Regions from separate parts of the Bacillus sp. PK6-025 genome, predicted to be linked through region 1. Evidence: riboswitches for the same ligand, from Rfam matches in the RefSeq annotation. Region 1 holds a riboswitch; the other holds the start of a gene.
The links. Region 1 has a riboswitch for S-adenosylmethionine ahead of metN (methionine ABC transporter ATP-binding protein MetN). Riboswitches for the same ligand answer to the same signal wherever they lie in the genome.

Region 2: another riboswitch for S-adenosylmethionine. It lies ahead of M1D67_RS08965 (YezD family protein); the one in region 1 lies ahead of metN (methionine ABC transporter ATP-binding protein MetN).

The regions. Positions count from the first base shown of each region.
Region 1 covers NZ_CP096509.1:3,484,234-3,491,662, reverse strand. Annotated here, with positions in the region: gene M1D67_RS17980 (acyl-CoA dehydrogenase family protein) at 1-393, shown strand, start outside; gene M1D67_RS17975 (arsenate reductase family protein) at 509-865, shown strand; gene gcvH (glycine cleavage system protein GcvH) at 927-1,310, shown strand; gene M1D67_RS17965 (YusG family protein) at 1,371-1,607, shown strand; gene M1D67_RS17960 (toprim domain-containing protein) at 1,670-2,014, shown strand; gene M1D67_RS17955 (thioredoxin family protein) at 2,040-2,348, shown strand; gene M1D67_RS17950 (SCP2 sterol-binding domain-containing protein) at 2,470-2,826, shown strand; SAM riboswitch class I at 3,001-3,108, shown strand; gene metN (methionine ABC transporter ATP-binding protein MetN) at 3,225-4,250, shown strand; gene M1D67_RS17940 (methionine ABC transporter permease) at 4,243-4,911, shown strand; gene metQ (methionine ABC transporter substrate-binding lipoprotein MetQ) at 4,925-5,755, shown strand; gene M1D67_RS17930 (carboxymuconolactone decarboxylase family protein) at 5,848-6,231, shown strand; gene M1D67_RS17925 (YuzK family famiily protein) at 6,375-6,521, shown strand; gene M1D67_RS17920 (cation diffusion facilitator family transporter) at 6,644-7,429, shown strand, end outside.
Region 2 covers NZ_CP096509.1:1,723,186-1,730,614, reverse strand. Annotated here, with positions in the region: gene cobA (uroporphyrinogen-III C-methyltransferase) at 1-88, opposite strand, end outside; gene cysC (adenylyl-sulfate kinase) at 240-833, opposite strand; gene sat (sulfate adenylyltransferase) at 847-1,983, opposite strand; gene M1D67_RS08975 (inorganic phosphate transporter) at 2,009-3,073, opposite strand; gene M1D67_RS08970 (phosphoadenylyl-sulfate reductase) at 3,085-3,786, opposite strand; gene M1D67_RS08965 (YezD family protein) at 3,872-3,988, opposite strand; SAM riboswitch class I at 4,091-4,197, opposite strand; gene pyrE (orotate phosphoribosyltransferase) at 4,361-4,990, opposite strand; gene pyrF (orotidine-5'-phosphate decarboxylase) at 4,987-5,706, opposite strand; gene M1D67_RS08950 (dihydroorotate dehydrogenase) at 5,675-6,610, opposite strand; gene M1D67_RS08945 (dihydroorotate dehydrogenase electron transfer subunit) at 6,610-7,380, opposite strand; gene carB (carbamoyl-phosphate synthase large subunit) at 7,377-7,429, opposite strand, start outside.

The sequences.
Region 1 (7,429 bases):
AAAAAAATCGCGCTCATGATCGCGGGACTCGCCGCGCAAAAATATGGAAAAGCGCTCGACCAGGAGCAGGAAATCCTCGTGAATATCGCCGACATTGTCAGCCAGGTCTACGCCATGGAAGCAGCTATTTTGCGTACAGAAAAAGCCATCAAGGCAACCGGGGAAGACAAAAACGCCCAGAAAATTCTTTATACGCAGATTTTTGCACAAGTTGCCTTTCAGGAAATTGAAAGCCATGCCAAGGAATCGCTCATTGCGATGGAATCAGGTGATTCGCTGCGGATGATGCTGTCCGCGCTCCGCAAATTGACGCGCTTTACGCCTGTCAATGTCATTGAGAAAAAGCGCCAGGCAGCCAAGGGAGTCTTTGAAGCTGAGAAATATATCGTTTAAACGAAAAGCCCTGCTTAGGCGGGGTTTTTAGCTGTTATAGAATGGAGCACGGTTTTAGGTTTTTCATTCGATCTGTGTTAAAATTACCTCGATTAAATGAGAGGGGTGTGTATGTATGGCTTTGGATTTTTACTGGTATCCGAAATGCGGGACATGCCGCAAAGCGAAAAAATGGCTTGAAGACCATGGCAAAGAAATCAATGGGATACATATCGCAGAAGAGCCGCCAAGCAAGGAAAAACTGAAAGAGCTCTACGAGAAAAGCGGGCTTGAATTGAAGAAGTTTTTCAACACGAGCGGACAAAAATACCGTGAACTCGGCTTAAAAGACAAGCTGCAAAACATGTCTGAAGATGAGCAGCTGGAACTGCTGGCTTCGGACGGTATGCTGATCAAACGCCCGATTGCGACAGACGGCAGTAAAGTAACGGTCGGTTTTAAAGAAGATCAGTTTAAGACATACTGGTTATAACCCATCAAAATATGATATCTTCAATGTAGGATCGATTAAAACACTTTATGGAGGGGTTAGCATGAGCACACCGAAAGAGTTGCGTTATTCAGAAGAACACGAATGGGTGAAAACAGAAGGAGATAAAGTCAGAATCGGCATTACAGACTTCGCCCAATCCGAACTTGGAGACATCGTATTTGTCGAGCTTCCTGAAGTGGGAGACGAAATCAAAGCGGACGAGCCTTTTGGCAGCGTTGAATCCGTAAAGACCGTTTCTGAGCTGTATGCCCCGATCAACGGAAAAGTGGTCGAAGTGAACGAAGATCTGGAAGACAGCCCTGAATTCGTCAACGAGTCTCCGTATGAAAAGGCTTGGATGATTATCGTCGAGCCGTCCGATGCTTCTGAAATCGAAAATCTGATGACAGCCGAGCAATATGAGGACATGATAAAAGAAGACTAAGGATTATTCAGGATAGCCATGTGTCGTTTGGATACTCTATATCAAGAGGGGGTGTCCAAATTGACGCTGAAAAAAGAACGTATTGATATTACAGAACATGTGGAAAGCCGATTAAAAAACGGCGGAATGCAGCTGTACCATGAGAATGAGCTGATCGGCCGAATGACCGGGAAGGATCAATACGAGTTGAAATCTGGATATTCATTCCAAGATGAGAGATTTTACAAAACGGCGGATACCGTAAGCGGTCCGGATGCTAAATATGTAGACTGTGATGACCACCAAGGCTGGTGTTAATCAAATCAGGCGGTGAATATTCACTGCCTTTTTTTACAAGTAAATCTTTAAAGGTGATCCATATGCCGGAAAATGAAAAAGTCATGATCGTCGAAGGGAAATCAGATAAGCAAAAAGTGAAGCATGTCATCGAAGAGCCCGTGGATATTATTTGCACAAACGGAACGATCAGCCAGGCAAAACTCGATGAATTCGCCGAAACGCTGTTTGATAAAGACGTTTATATCCTGGTGGATGCCGATGAATCAGGGGAAAAGCTCCGCCGGCAGCTGACGAGGGAGCTCCCCCAAGCTTCGCATCTATACATCGATAGGGTATACAAAGAAGTCGCTTCCGCCCCGAGTCAGCATGTTGCAGAAGTATTAATTCGTTCAAACATCCGGGTACATACAAAATATTTATTATAAAATGTATTGAGGTGCGGTTCAACAGATGCAAGAACTCCAAGAAAAAGAGCTAAAACGGCTTGAACATGAGACCTGTCTTCTTTATGTATACACGCCGTTCTGCGGAACGTGTCAGCTGGCCGGAAGAATGCTGGAAGTCGTTGATGAAATGATAAAGGACATTCCTTTTTATAAAAACAATCTCAATTATTCCCCGGCATTTGCCAAGCAGCAGGAAATAGAAAGCGTTCCATGCTTTATCCTTTACAAAAACGGGCAAGTCGTCAAAAAAGAATACGCTTTTCACTCCGTTTCCTACTTATACGATACGATTAAACAAAATGTTGTGGATTAAGGGCGGTTTTGACATATTTCTCGGGAAATAACCAGCAAAAACTTGTCGAGCAATTCCTAAAGGAACTCCTGCGGCAGACAGAGAATCTGTAAGTATGACCAATTTACAGGAGGTTATACAGTTGGAGAAAATGGGATTGATAGAAAGAGAGGACAAGGCTCTTTTTTTAAAACCTCTATTATCGACAACGGCTTTGCTGATTACGTTTCAAGGCGAGAAAGAAGCTTTTACGTTAGCGATCAACGAAAAAGGAGAAATGGAAAAATCTTCTCTTGCAGAGAAAGCTCATTTGACCTTTTTTGGAGAGCAAAGCGAGATTATTGACCTTCTTCACGGCGATATTTCATTGCAGCATCTCGTACAGCGCGGCACTGTTCAAGTAAAAGGCTCATTCAGAGCTTTATTGAAGCTTGAAGCGATTTTATGGCTGACGGACGGCTTTTTTAAAAACAGCGATCTTTATTCAGAGACATTTTAAAAATTTGAAAAATCGGCACATTCCGTGTATAAGTCGGACAGAGACGAGCGTTTACGTTCGTCTCTTTTCGCCGTAGGCCGATTGTCTTACGAAAAATAGTTGACAACTATTTTTTCGCATGATATCCTACTTTAAGAATTCCGATCATAATAATCAAAAAATAAATATATGATTCTCTTATCCAGAGAGGTGGAGGGAAGTGCCCTATGAAACCCGGCAACCATCAACACGTGTTGAAATGGTGCCAATTCACACGAAGCGTTATGCTTTGAAAGATGAGAGAAAGGCCCAGACTATTCAAAAGCCTTTCTGCTCATGTGTGCAGAAAGGCTTTTTTCATTGTTTGATCAGGGATTTAGACAACTATGAGAATTGAGCAAGAAAGCAGGTGATGGCTTTTGATAAATCTTCAAAATGTTTCAAAGATTTATCGGTCAAAGCATGGAGATGTCAATGCTGTCCAGGATGTCACCCTTACGATTAAAAAAGGTGAAATCTTCGGAATTATTGGATATAGCGGAGCTGGAAAAAGCTCCTTGATCCGTCTTTTGAACGGACTTGAACAGCCGACTTCAGGCACGGTTGAAGTAGCCGGCAGAACAATCAGTGAGATCAAAGGGAAGAAGCTGAGGAATGCAAGGCAGGAAATCAGCATGATTTTCCAGCACTTCAACCTATTGTGGTCAAGAACGGTCCGCGACAATATTGCGTTTCCGCTGGAGATCGCCGGTGTCAGCAAAGCAAAACGTCTGAAAAGAGTCGCTGAACTGATAAAGCTTGTCGGACTTGAAGGCAAGGAAAATGCCTACCCTTCACAGCTTAGCGGAGGCCAAAAGCAGCGCGTCGGCATCGCTCGGGCGCTCGCAAACAATCCGAAAGTTCTCTTATGCGATGAAGCGACATCAGCGCTTGATCCGCAGACGACTGACTCGATCCTGGGTCTTCTGTCCGATATCAATGAAAGGCTCGGACTGACCATTGTCCTGATTACTCATGAAATGCATGTCATCAGGAAAATCTGCCACAGAGTGGCCGTCATGGAAAACGGAAAGGTCGTGGAAGAAGGCGATGTGCTGAACGTATTCCTCAAGCCGCAGGAAGAAATGACAAAGCGCTTTGTTCAGCAGGTAACAGAACCGGTGGAAACACAGGAAACGCTGAAGCATTTCCTCGAAGAAACGACATCCGGGCGGACGATCAAGCTCACCTTCGTCGGTGAAGCGGCCGAATCGCCGCTGATCACACAGATCATTCGGAAGTTCGATGTTGAAGTCAACATCCTTCAAGGCAAAATCTCGCAAACTCAGGACGGCGCATACGGTTCATTGTTCATTCATGTCGACGGATATGAAAACGAGGTCAATGATGTGGTCGATTTCATCAAGAGCCGTCAAGTAGAAGCAGAGGTGATCACGAATGTTTGAAAAACTGTTTCCAAACGTAGATATGGAGCAGCTGTGGGAAGCTACGTATGAAACGATATATATGACAGGAATTTCCCTATTGTTTGCTTTTATCATCGGAGTGATTCTCGGTATGCTGCTGTATCTGACTTCTAAAGGAAACATTTGGCAGAATCAGGTCGTGAACGGTATAATCTCGGCAATCGTCAATGTGTTCAGGTCTATTCCTTTTATTATATTGATTATTTTGCTGCTCGGTTTCACAAAGTTTTTAATGAACACGATCTTGGGGCCGAACGCCGCACTTCCGGCTTTGATTATCGCATCCGCTCCGTTCTATGCCCGCCTGGTTGAAATCGCTTTGCGCGAAGTTGATAAAGGCGTGATTGAAGCGGCAAAATCGATGGGAGCCAAAACATCGACGATCATATTTAAAGTGCTCCTGCCCGAATCGATGCCGGCCTTGATCTCTGGCATTACGGTTACGGCGATTGCACTGATCGGTTCGACGGCGATGGCCGGAGCAATCGGTTCAGGCGGACTCGGGAACCTTGCCTATGTAAACGGTTTTCAGATGAACAATCCCGATATTATACTCATCGCCACTATTTTCATCTTAGCTATTGTGTTTATCATCCAGTTTATCGGGGATTTTATAACAAATAAATTAGACAAACGTTAGGGAGGACATCAACATGAAAAAAGGTTTATTAACAGCTTTATTCATCATTTTTGCAGGCGTTTTAGCCGCTTGCGGATCTTCCAGCAGCGAAGGGGATAAAGACAGCAAAGTCATCACAGTCGGAGCGACGCCGACGCCTCACGCTGAAATCCTTGAAGAAGCAAAGCCGCTTTTGAAAGAAAAAGGCTATGAGCTTAAAATCAAAAATTTCACGGACTACAAACTGATCAACAAGGCGCTTGCAACGAAAGATCTCGATGCGAACTACTTCCAGCACGTCCCGTATCTTGAACAGGAAATGAAAGAAAATAAAGATTACGATCTTGTTAACGTCGGCGCGGTACACCTTGAGCCATTCGGTATTTACTCTAAAAAGTATAAATCTTTAAAAGACCTTCCTGACGGTGCAAAAATTATTATGAGCAACAACGCCGCTGAACAGGGCCGCATGCTTGCAATGCTTGAAAATGCCGGACTGATCAAGCTGAAATCAGGCATTGAAAAAGTGGATGCGACAGTAAAAGATATTACAGAAAACAAGAAAAACCTCAAAATCAAAAATGATGTGGCGCCTGAAATGACGGCAAAAGCATACGAAGCCAATGAAGCTGACGCAGTGTTCATCAATGTGAACTACGCGATCCAAAACAAGCTCAATCCGAAAACTGATTCAATCGAGCTTGAGTCTCCAAAAGACAATCCTTACGCTAACATCATCGCCGTCCGCAAAGGCGACGAAGATTCTGACAAAGTGAAAGCTCTGATGGACGTATTGCGCTCTGATGACATTAAAAAGTTCATCGACAAAAAATATGAAGGCTCTGTCATTTCTGTTTCTGAGTAAATGAAAGAACACCCCGGTTTTGGAGAAAACCGGGGTTTTTTCGCGTATTTTTTGAAAAGAGGCTCATAATAAAAAAAGACTACCAACTGAAAATGGAGGAACAAAACGTGAATCAGCATGAATCAGAAAGCATTATCGAATCCGCACTGCATGAATATAAAGCAGGGATCGGCATCTTTTCCGAAAAAATGCCCGGAATTGCCGCCAAATACAACGAATTTACAGAGGAATGCTTTAAAAAAGGCGCGCTCAGCGAAAAGGATAAGCAGCTGATCGCACTGGGCATCAGTGTTAATACACAAGATGAATATTGCATTATTTATCATATCAAGGGCTGCCTGGATTGCGGAGCGTCGGAGGAAGAAATTCTTGAAGCGGTCGGCGTAACTGCGGCATTTGGCGGGGGCGCGGCCATGAGCCAAGCTGTCACGCTCGTTCTGCAGGCGATGGAAGAATTCCAGCAAATGAAGCATTAATTTTTCATCCGTGAAAGCATATTGAAAGCACACACATCTTTGAAGAGTTTGTATATAACTGGTACTATGAAAGAAAATCTCTGAAAGGATGATTCATTATTTGTTCAAGCCAAGATCAGCTTGACCTTGAATTCACGGCCGAAATGGAAAAAGCGATGCACAAGTCGCATGGAATGGGGTACGAGGAGTACAGCAGAAGCCATGTGAACCGGCTTGAAGTTGAGAAAAGGCGCGAAGAGCAGCATCAAAAAAGCAAGCAGATCGTATCAAATTTACCCATGATCGGATAAAACGAGGGGGCGGATGTCAATCCGTCCTTCTATATGTCTTTAGAATCCGCTTGACCATAAGTGAAGGAAAAGGTAAAATTTAAATATGAATATATGATCATATATTAAAAGGAGGATTTATGATGGCTCATTCTCACGATCACACAGGTCACAGCCACCATGGCAGCCGGTCAGCCAATCAAAAAGCGCTCTACATCAGCTTCGGTTTAATTTTTACTTTTATGATCATTGAAGTGATAGGCGGGATATTGACGAACAGCCTCGCTTTGCTGTCGGATGCGGGACATATGCTCAGCGACGCTGCAGCGCTTGGTTTCAGCCTCTTGGCGTTTAAAATTGGGGAAAAGGCCGCAACTGTGAGCAAAACATTCGGCTACAGGCGCTTTGAAATTTTGGCTGCGTTTATCAATGGCATCACCTTGCTTTTGATTTCACTTTATATCTTTTGGGAAGCGTACAACCGCTTTTTCAGCCCGCCGGAAGTCGCCGGCAGTGGCATGCTGGTGATTGCAACGGTTGGTTTGTTCGTCAACATTGCTGCAGCCTGGATATTAATGAAAGGCGACACAAGCGGGAATTTAAACATGCGGAGCGCATTTTTGCACGTCATCGGTGATATGCTGGGATCTTTCGGCGCGATTATCGCAGGCCTCCTCATGCTTTTCTTCAATTGGAATATCGCCGATCCAATCGCAAGCGCCGCCGTCGCGGCTATGGTTCTTGTCAGCGGGTGGCGGGTGACGAAAGACTCGGTGCATATATTAATGGAAGGAAAACCGAAAGACATTGATGCGGAAGCGCTTAAAAACGGCCTGCTTTCCATTCCGTCAGTCAGAGAGGTTCACGATCTCCACATTTGGTCGATCTCATCTGATATGCCGTCATTAAGCTGCCATATCGTGGCAGAC
Region 2 (7,429 bases), 1.8 Mb from region 1:
CATCGGCTGTCTGGATGGCTTTTAAAGCTTTGATCGTCAGTAAATCGGGGTCTCCAGGACCTGCCCCAACGATATATACTTTCCCCATCTTAGATCTCCCCCCGATCTGATCAACGTCTTCTTCAATCATTATAAATCATAAAGAAAGCGTTTGGTGCCTGAAAATATCACAAAAACCAAACGTTTTCTTTATGAAATAGGAAAGTGCATGTGCAGCACTTTCCTATTTCACCCGCGTTTTATTTCGTTTGATCTTTCACGTATTGGACGAGCTGATTTTTGCACTCTTCCCGGTTATGTGCGCCTGTATCAAGGACTAGCTCAGGCGTTTCAGGCTCTTCATAAGGCGAATCGATCCCCGTGAAAAATGGAATTTCTCCGTTTCTCGCTTTTTTATACAAGCCTTTCGGGTCGCGCTCCTCGCACGTCGCCAAATCGCATTTCACATAGACTTCATGAAACTCATCTTCCTCGACGAGCTGTCTGACAAGCCCGCGGTCTTCTTTAAAAGGGGAAATGAACGCCGTAATGACGATCGTCCCCTGTTCGACAAAGAGCTTCGCGACCTCGCCGATCCGGCGGATGTTTTCCTTCCGGTCTTCATCGGAAAACCCGAGGTCCTTGTTCAGTCCGTGCCTGACGTTGTCGCCGTCGAGCACCGTGACCTGGTAGCCTTGTTCAAACAACTCACGCGCTGCGGCATTGGCAATTGTTGATTTTCCTGAACCGCTCAAGCCCGTCAGCCAAACGATCGAGCTTTTATGTTTATTTTTCTCATGATATTCCCGTTTTGTAATGGACGCTTCATGCCAGACAATATCTTTATTTACCAAGAGATGCTCCCCCTTAAGAAACCCCGGCCGTTAAGCCTTTGATTAATGTTTGAATGACTTCTGGACGGCTGAATGTGCTCGGCGGGAACTCGCCGTTTCTCAGCATGCCCCTCACCTTTGTACCGGACAAAATGACATGATGTTCTTTGCTGTGAGGGCACGTTTTCGCCGTAGCCATTGAACCGCAGACATTGCAGTAGAAGCTGTGTTCGAATTTCAGCGGCGTAATGCCGATCTCTTCCGGCGCGAACTGATCGAACAGTTCCTGCGCTTCATATGTGCCGTAGTAATCGCCGACTCCGGCATGGTCTCTTCCGACGATAAAATGCGTACATCCGTAGTTCTTTCTGACAAGCGCATGGAAGATTGCTTCCTTCGGCCCCGCATAGCGCATCGCCGCCGGAAAAACGCCGAGAAAGACGCGGTCTTTCGGATAGTAGCCGTCAAGCAGCACCTGATAGCTTTCCATGCGGACATCAGCCGGAATATCGTCTGATTTTGTTTCCCCGACGAGCGGATTGAGGAAAAGACCGTCTACCGTCTCGAGCGCCGTTTTTTGAATGTATTCGTGCGCTCTGTGAACCGGATTTCTCGTCTGGAATCCGACGATCGTTTTCCAGCCGAGTTCTGCGAATTTTTTTCTTGTTTCCAGAGGTTCGAATGTGTGGGCCGGGAATTGCTTTACGCTCCGTTTAATGAGAGTGATCGGCCCGCCCACATAAACACTGCCGCGGTCAAACAATTTTTTGACGCCCGGATGCTCGAGTTCGTCGGTTTTATAGATATTGACGGCTTCCATTTTCTTGTCCGGCGTATAGATGTCTTCGATCTCGATGACGCCGTATGTTTCCCCATTATAGGTGAGGCGGACGGTGTCCCCCGCTTTTAAGCTTGAAGCTTTTTGCTCGTCAACAGGCAGAGCGATCGGAAGCGTCCATACTTCGCCGCTTGACAGTCTCATATTTTCGACAACGGACAGATAGTCTTTCTCTGTCATAAAGCCTTGGATCGGGCTGTACGCACCGATTCCGATCAGCTCCAAATCTGAAAAAGCCATTAAATCCAGTTCTATTTCCTGTGCGATATGTTGAAAATCGTATGCTTCATTGACGCGGTTAACCAATACACCGCCGTGTGGTGCTAAACTCATAAACTTGTTTCCCCCTACTTTGTGTTTAAATTCCTCCGCCTTGTTCATGGACGGAGCTGTGCTCTTTTTTGACTGCTCTCATCAGGCTGATCGTCCCGACAGATGCCAGAAGGACGCTTGTGACGACGATGAGAGCATAATAGTCTCCTTTTAATAAAAGGCTGACCAGCATATAAGACAAGCTTAATGAAAGGAACGGCGAGACGACCCATACTTTCAGCATCGTTTTGACCACTTGTTTATGAAAGACATTGCCGCCGTTTTTTGCCATTCCCATCCCTATAATAGAAGATGATGTGACTTGCGCAAGCGGAACCGGCAAACCGAAAATCGAACTGATGATGACAAGCCCGGCTCCTGTTCCGGAAAGGATGATCCCCTCTCCTTTTGAAAATTTCGTTATTTTTTTGCCGTTTGTTTCAAGAACGCGCCTGCCCAGTAAAAGGGCGCCCAGCGCGACAAACAGTCCGCCGTAGAGCGTTCCTTCCCCGACTGTCAAAACATGCGCCGCCACCAGAGGTCCGACAGCATTTGCGACATTGTTCATGCCTGCTGAGAAGGCTTCAAAAAACCCGGTGATCAACAGAATGACCGCCAAAACCTTTGCTTTCTTTCCCGAGGCTGGACGTTTGATCGTTTTTTTCATGATGTTTGCCATCGCAAATGTAAAAGTAAAAGCGACGATTGGTACAACGACCCAAAATGAGACGATGACAAGCAAAGATTTCACATATAAAACCTGGTAAGCGACACCTACTCCGACAACAGATCCGACCGTCACTTCACTTGTCGAAAGCGGGATGCCGAGTACATTTGCGATAAAGAGCGACAGTGCCGCCGAGCCGATAATAATGCAGACGATTTCAAGCGAAATCACCCGTTCGGGAATGATGCCTGAGCTGATCGTTTTCACGACGTTTCCTCCGCCGATGACGGCGCCCGAGAGAACGCCTGCTGCACAGATTATTAGTGCGTGAAACTTCTTTTTGACGGCTTCAGATCCATAGGCGATTCCCATTGAAGCAGCTGCACCGCTCGCTCCGATATTCATCGCAAAAAACATGCTAAATAAAATGGCGGCAAGTTCCATGACTCATCTCCTTACTCGTGTAATCCGCATTCTGTTTTAGCCGATCCGTTCCAGCGGCCTGATCGAAGATCATCCATTGTAAAGGCCGGAGAGGTGCACGGAGCGCAGCCGATGCTCGGGTAGCCTTGATCATGAAGCGGATTATACGGGAGATCGTGCTTTGTCACATATCTCCAAATATCCTTCCACGTCCAATGAATGAGCGGACAAACTTTGATAGACTTGAATTTTTCATCTTTGTTCAAAAAATTCGTTTTGCTCCGCCCGGGCGATTGCTCGCGGCGCAGGCCCGACAGCCACGCCGGGTAGCCTGAAAGCGTCTCGCGGAGAGGAATGACCTTCCTCATTTCACAGCAGGAATTCGGAGCGGTCTTCCATAGTTCGTCCCCATATTCTTTCGCCTGCTCTTCGACGGTAAGCTCCGGTGTTTTCATGATAATCTGAAGGCCTGGATATCGTTCTTTGACAGCGTCGATCGTTTCATACGTTTCTTTAAAATGAAATCCCGTATCAAGGAAAACGATGACCGCATCTTTTTTCACCTTATAAATCAAATCGATCAGGACGATTCCCTCAATTCCGAAGCTGCACGCATATACAAGCTGATTTCCGTAATGTCCGTACGCCCATTTCAAGACAGACAGCGCTCCTTTATAAGAGTCATCTTCCTGAAAAGAGATATTTGGTTCTTCCCATGTGCTGTAAGTAAAAATTTTCGGTTCCCCCTTTTTTCGCCAACAAAAAAACGGCTTCCAGCAGAAAAAAACTGTGAAAACCGCCTCTAGTTTGTCTAGTCAGCTATTTCAATCTTATTTTTTCATTTTTTTCGATTTGAATGACTTTGCCGTCCTGAACAACGAATGTGATCGATCCGTAATTCATGTCTTTCAGCATGTCTTTCATTTTGATGATCACCTTTTCAAGCTGTTCATCTGTCTTCACTTCTAGCTCCTCCTCTGCCCCTAAAAATTAAAATCTTTCTTCCAAATTTGAAAGAAAGACGAGGAACTCCGCTATTCCTTATCTCTCAAAATGAGGGCATTTTGCTGGAAGTAGCACCTTACGCTTCACACGCAGGTTGCCGGGTTTCATCGGACCAGTCCCTCCACCGCTCTTGATAAGTTTGCTTTTGTTATTTTAAAATTTTAGCACAATTCGAACAAAAGTCAACCCGACTTTTTTTATAGGATTAATAAAAAATAAAAATAATCCGATTTTACTATTTTTAAATCTGTAAAAAGACGCAAAAAAAGCCGTTCTCCCATTAGGAGAATACGGCTTTTATCATTAATCCATCCAAGACTTGCTTTCAGGATCCGCCTTCCATTCTTTCAGTTTGGCGGCATCCTGTTCGCTGATATATCCGCCGGCAAGCGCAGCCTCTGTCAATGTATCGTAATCAGTCAGCGTACGGTATTCAACGCCCGCTTCGCTGAAGGCGGCGGCAGCTTTAGGAAGCCCGTAAGTGAAAATGGCGGCGACACCGAGCACTTCACATCCCGCCTCTGTGAGAGCGGCTGCCGCTTCAAGGACGCTTCCTCCCGTTGAAATTAAATCTTCAATTACAACGACTTTTTGTCCTTTTACAACAGCGCCTTCAATTTGGTTTCCTTTGCCGTGCGCCTTCGGTTTGCTTCTGACGTAGCACATCGGCAGGCTCAGCCTGTCGGCGGCAAGCGCGGCATGGGGGATTCCCGCAGTTGCCGTACCGGCGATCATTTCGGCTCCGGGAAACTTGTCTTGAATCAGTCCGGCAAGCCCTGAAGCTATATCATCCCTTACTTCCGGATATGAAAGCGTCAAACGATTGTCGCAGTAGATGGGCGACAAGATGCCGCTCGCCCATGTAAACGGCTCGTTCGGGCGCAGGAAAACCGCTTTGATTCTTAATAAATGGTTTGCAATGTCTGTTTTCATGCCTTGGTTCCCTCCCACTCATGTCCTATTCTTCTGTAGGCTGACACAGGATCTTCCGCCTGTGTAATCGAACGGCCGACAACGATCACCGACACGCCTTTTTCCCTTGCGTAGCCAGGCGTCGCCACCCGGACCTGGTCGTTGTTTTTGTCATCCGCCATGCGAATTCCGGGTGTCACGGTCAGAAAATCTAAAGACGCGGCCCGGTAAATGTGTTCGGCTTCATGGACGGAGCAGACGACACCGTCAAGTCCGCTTTCTTTAGCCAACTTGCTGTAGTGAACAACTGTATCGAGAAGCGGCGTTTCAATCAGCAGCTCTTGCTGAAGCATTTCTGAAGACGTGCTTGTCAGCTGGGTCACAGCAATTAATGAAGGGCGTTTTCGGCCTGCCGGAGTCCCCGCTTCAAGGCCTTCAAGCGCCGACTCCATCATTTGCTTTCCGCCTGCTGCGTGCACATTGACAAGGCTGACGCCAAACCCCGCCAGCCTTTTCATCGCCTTGTATACGGTCGTTGGAATGTCGTGGCATTTTAGATCAAGGAAAATGCGGCAGCCGCGCTCCTGTAACTTTTCAAGGATGGCCGGCCCTTCCTGATAAAAAAGCTCCATGCCCACCTTCACGAAAAGCTCTTCTCCATGAAACCGGTCCAAAAACGCATATGTTTCCTGTGCTGATGCAAAATCAAGCGCGATGATGGGCGGCGTATGTTTCATCCTTCCAGCTCCTTCCGATACACTCGTTCAACGAACGGTATCCGTATTTTTCTAAAACGCGCGGCAAATCGGCGATGATTTCGGGACAAACAAACGGATTAACAAAGTTTGCGGTGCCGACGGCGACTGCGCTCGCACCCGCCAGCAAAAACTCAAGCACATCTTCCGCTGACTGGACACCGCCCATGCCGATGATCGGAATGCTGACTTTTTGGCTGACTTCATGCACCATTCTGATGGCCACCGGTTTAACAGCAGGGCCTGATAATCCGCCGGTTTTGTTCGCCAAGATCGGCTTTCCCGTTTTTAAGTCGAGCCGCATCCCGATCAGGGTGTTGATCATCGTCAAACCGTCCGCTCCCGCTTCTTCTATGGCAAGAGCGATGTCGGTAATATTCGCGACATTCGGCGACAGCTTCACATAGACGGGAACGCTCGCAACCTCTTTCACCGCTTTCGTCAGCTCACTGGCCATTTCCGGCTGCGTACCGAAGGCGATCCCTCCCGTTTTCACGTTAGGACAGGAAATATTCAGCTCGAGCGCATGAACATTCGGCGCTTTGCTGATTTCTTCAGCCACTTCAACATAATCGTCGATCTGCGAGCCGGCGACATTGGCGATAATCGGTGTATCGAACTGTTCGAGCCACGGCAATTCGTGTTCCATGACAGCCTCTAAACCCGGATTTTGCAGACCGATGGCATTAAGCATGCCGGCTTGCGTCTCGGCGACGCGCGGCGTCGGATTCCCGAAGCGCGGTTCGCTCGTCGTCGCTTTAATCATGATCGCACCGAGACGTGAAAGATCGTAAAAGTTCGCAAATTCTCTCCCGAATCCGAAGCAGCCTGAAGCCGGCATGATCGGATTTTTCAATTGAAGGCCCGGCAAATTGACTTCTAGCATCATAACAGCACCTCCTGGGCTTTGAAAACAGGACCGTCAAGGCATACCTTCACATAAGATGTTTCGCTTTCTTCCGTATGGCAGACACAGGCAAAGCAAGCGCCGATCCCGCATCCCATGCGCTCTTCCATTGACAGATAAACCTCTTTATCCGGATAGCGCTGTTTTAAAGCTTTCAGCATCGGCGTCGGTCCGCAGGCCATTATGCAGTCAAACTGAAGCCCCTCGTTTTCAATGACATCTGTAACAAATCCCTTTGAACCTCGGGTGCCGTCTGCGGTTGCCACATACACACGCCCGAAACGGCTGAATTCCTGTTCGTAAAAGACGTCTTTTGCAGAAGCAAATCCTAACACATGGATCGCGTGCACCCCTCTATTTGTCAGCTGTTTGCTCAGCTCGTAAAGCGGCGGAACACCGATCCCCCCTCCGACAAGAAGAGCCGTTTTCCCCGGTTCAAGCGATTCAGCCGGAAAACCGTTGCCGAGCGGACCAAGGACATCGATCTGATCTCCTTCCTGTTTTAAAGACAGGAGACTCGTGCCTTCCCCATCCTTGCGAAAGATGATGGTCACCTGCCGGGCGGCTCTGTTGATGTCGGCGATGCTGATCGGCCGCCTCAAAAGCGGCGTGAGGGAATCTGAGACCTTGATGTGAAGAAACTGGCCGGGAGCGCCGCAAACTTCGGCAATCTCCCCTTCCAGTACCATTTGATAAATATGATCCGCGATACACTTGTTTGAACGGACTGTCATATACCCTTTTCTCATCTGACGGCCGCCTTTTGCTCAATTCTAATCGCCGGCATATGATCGGCGC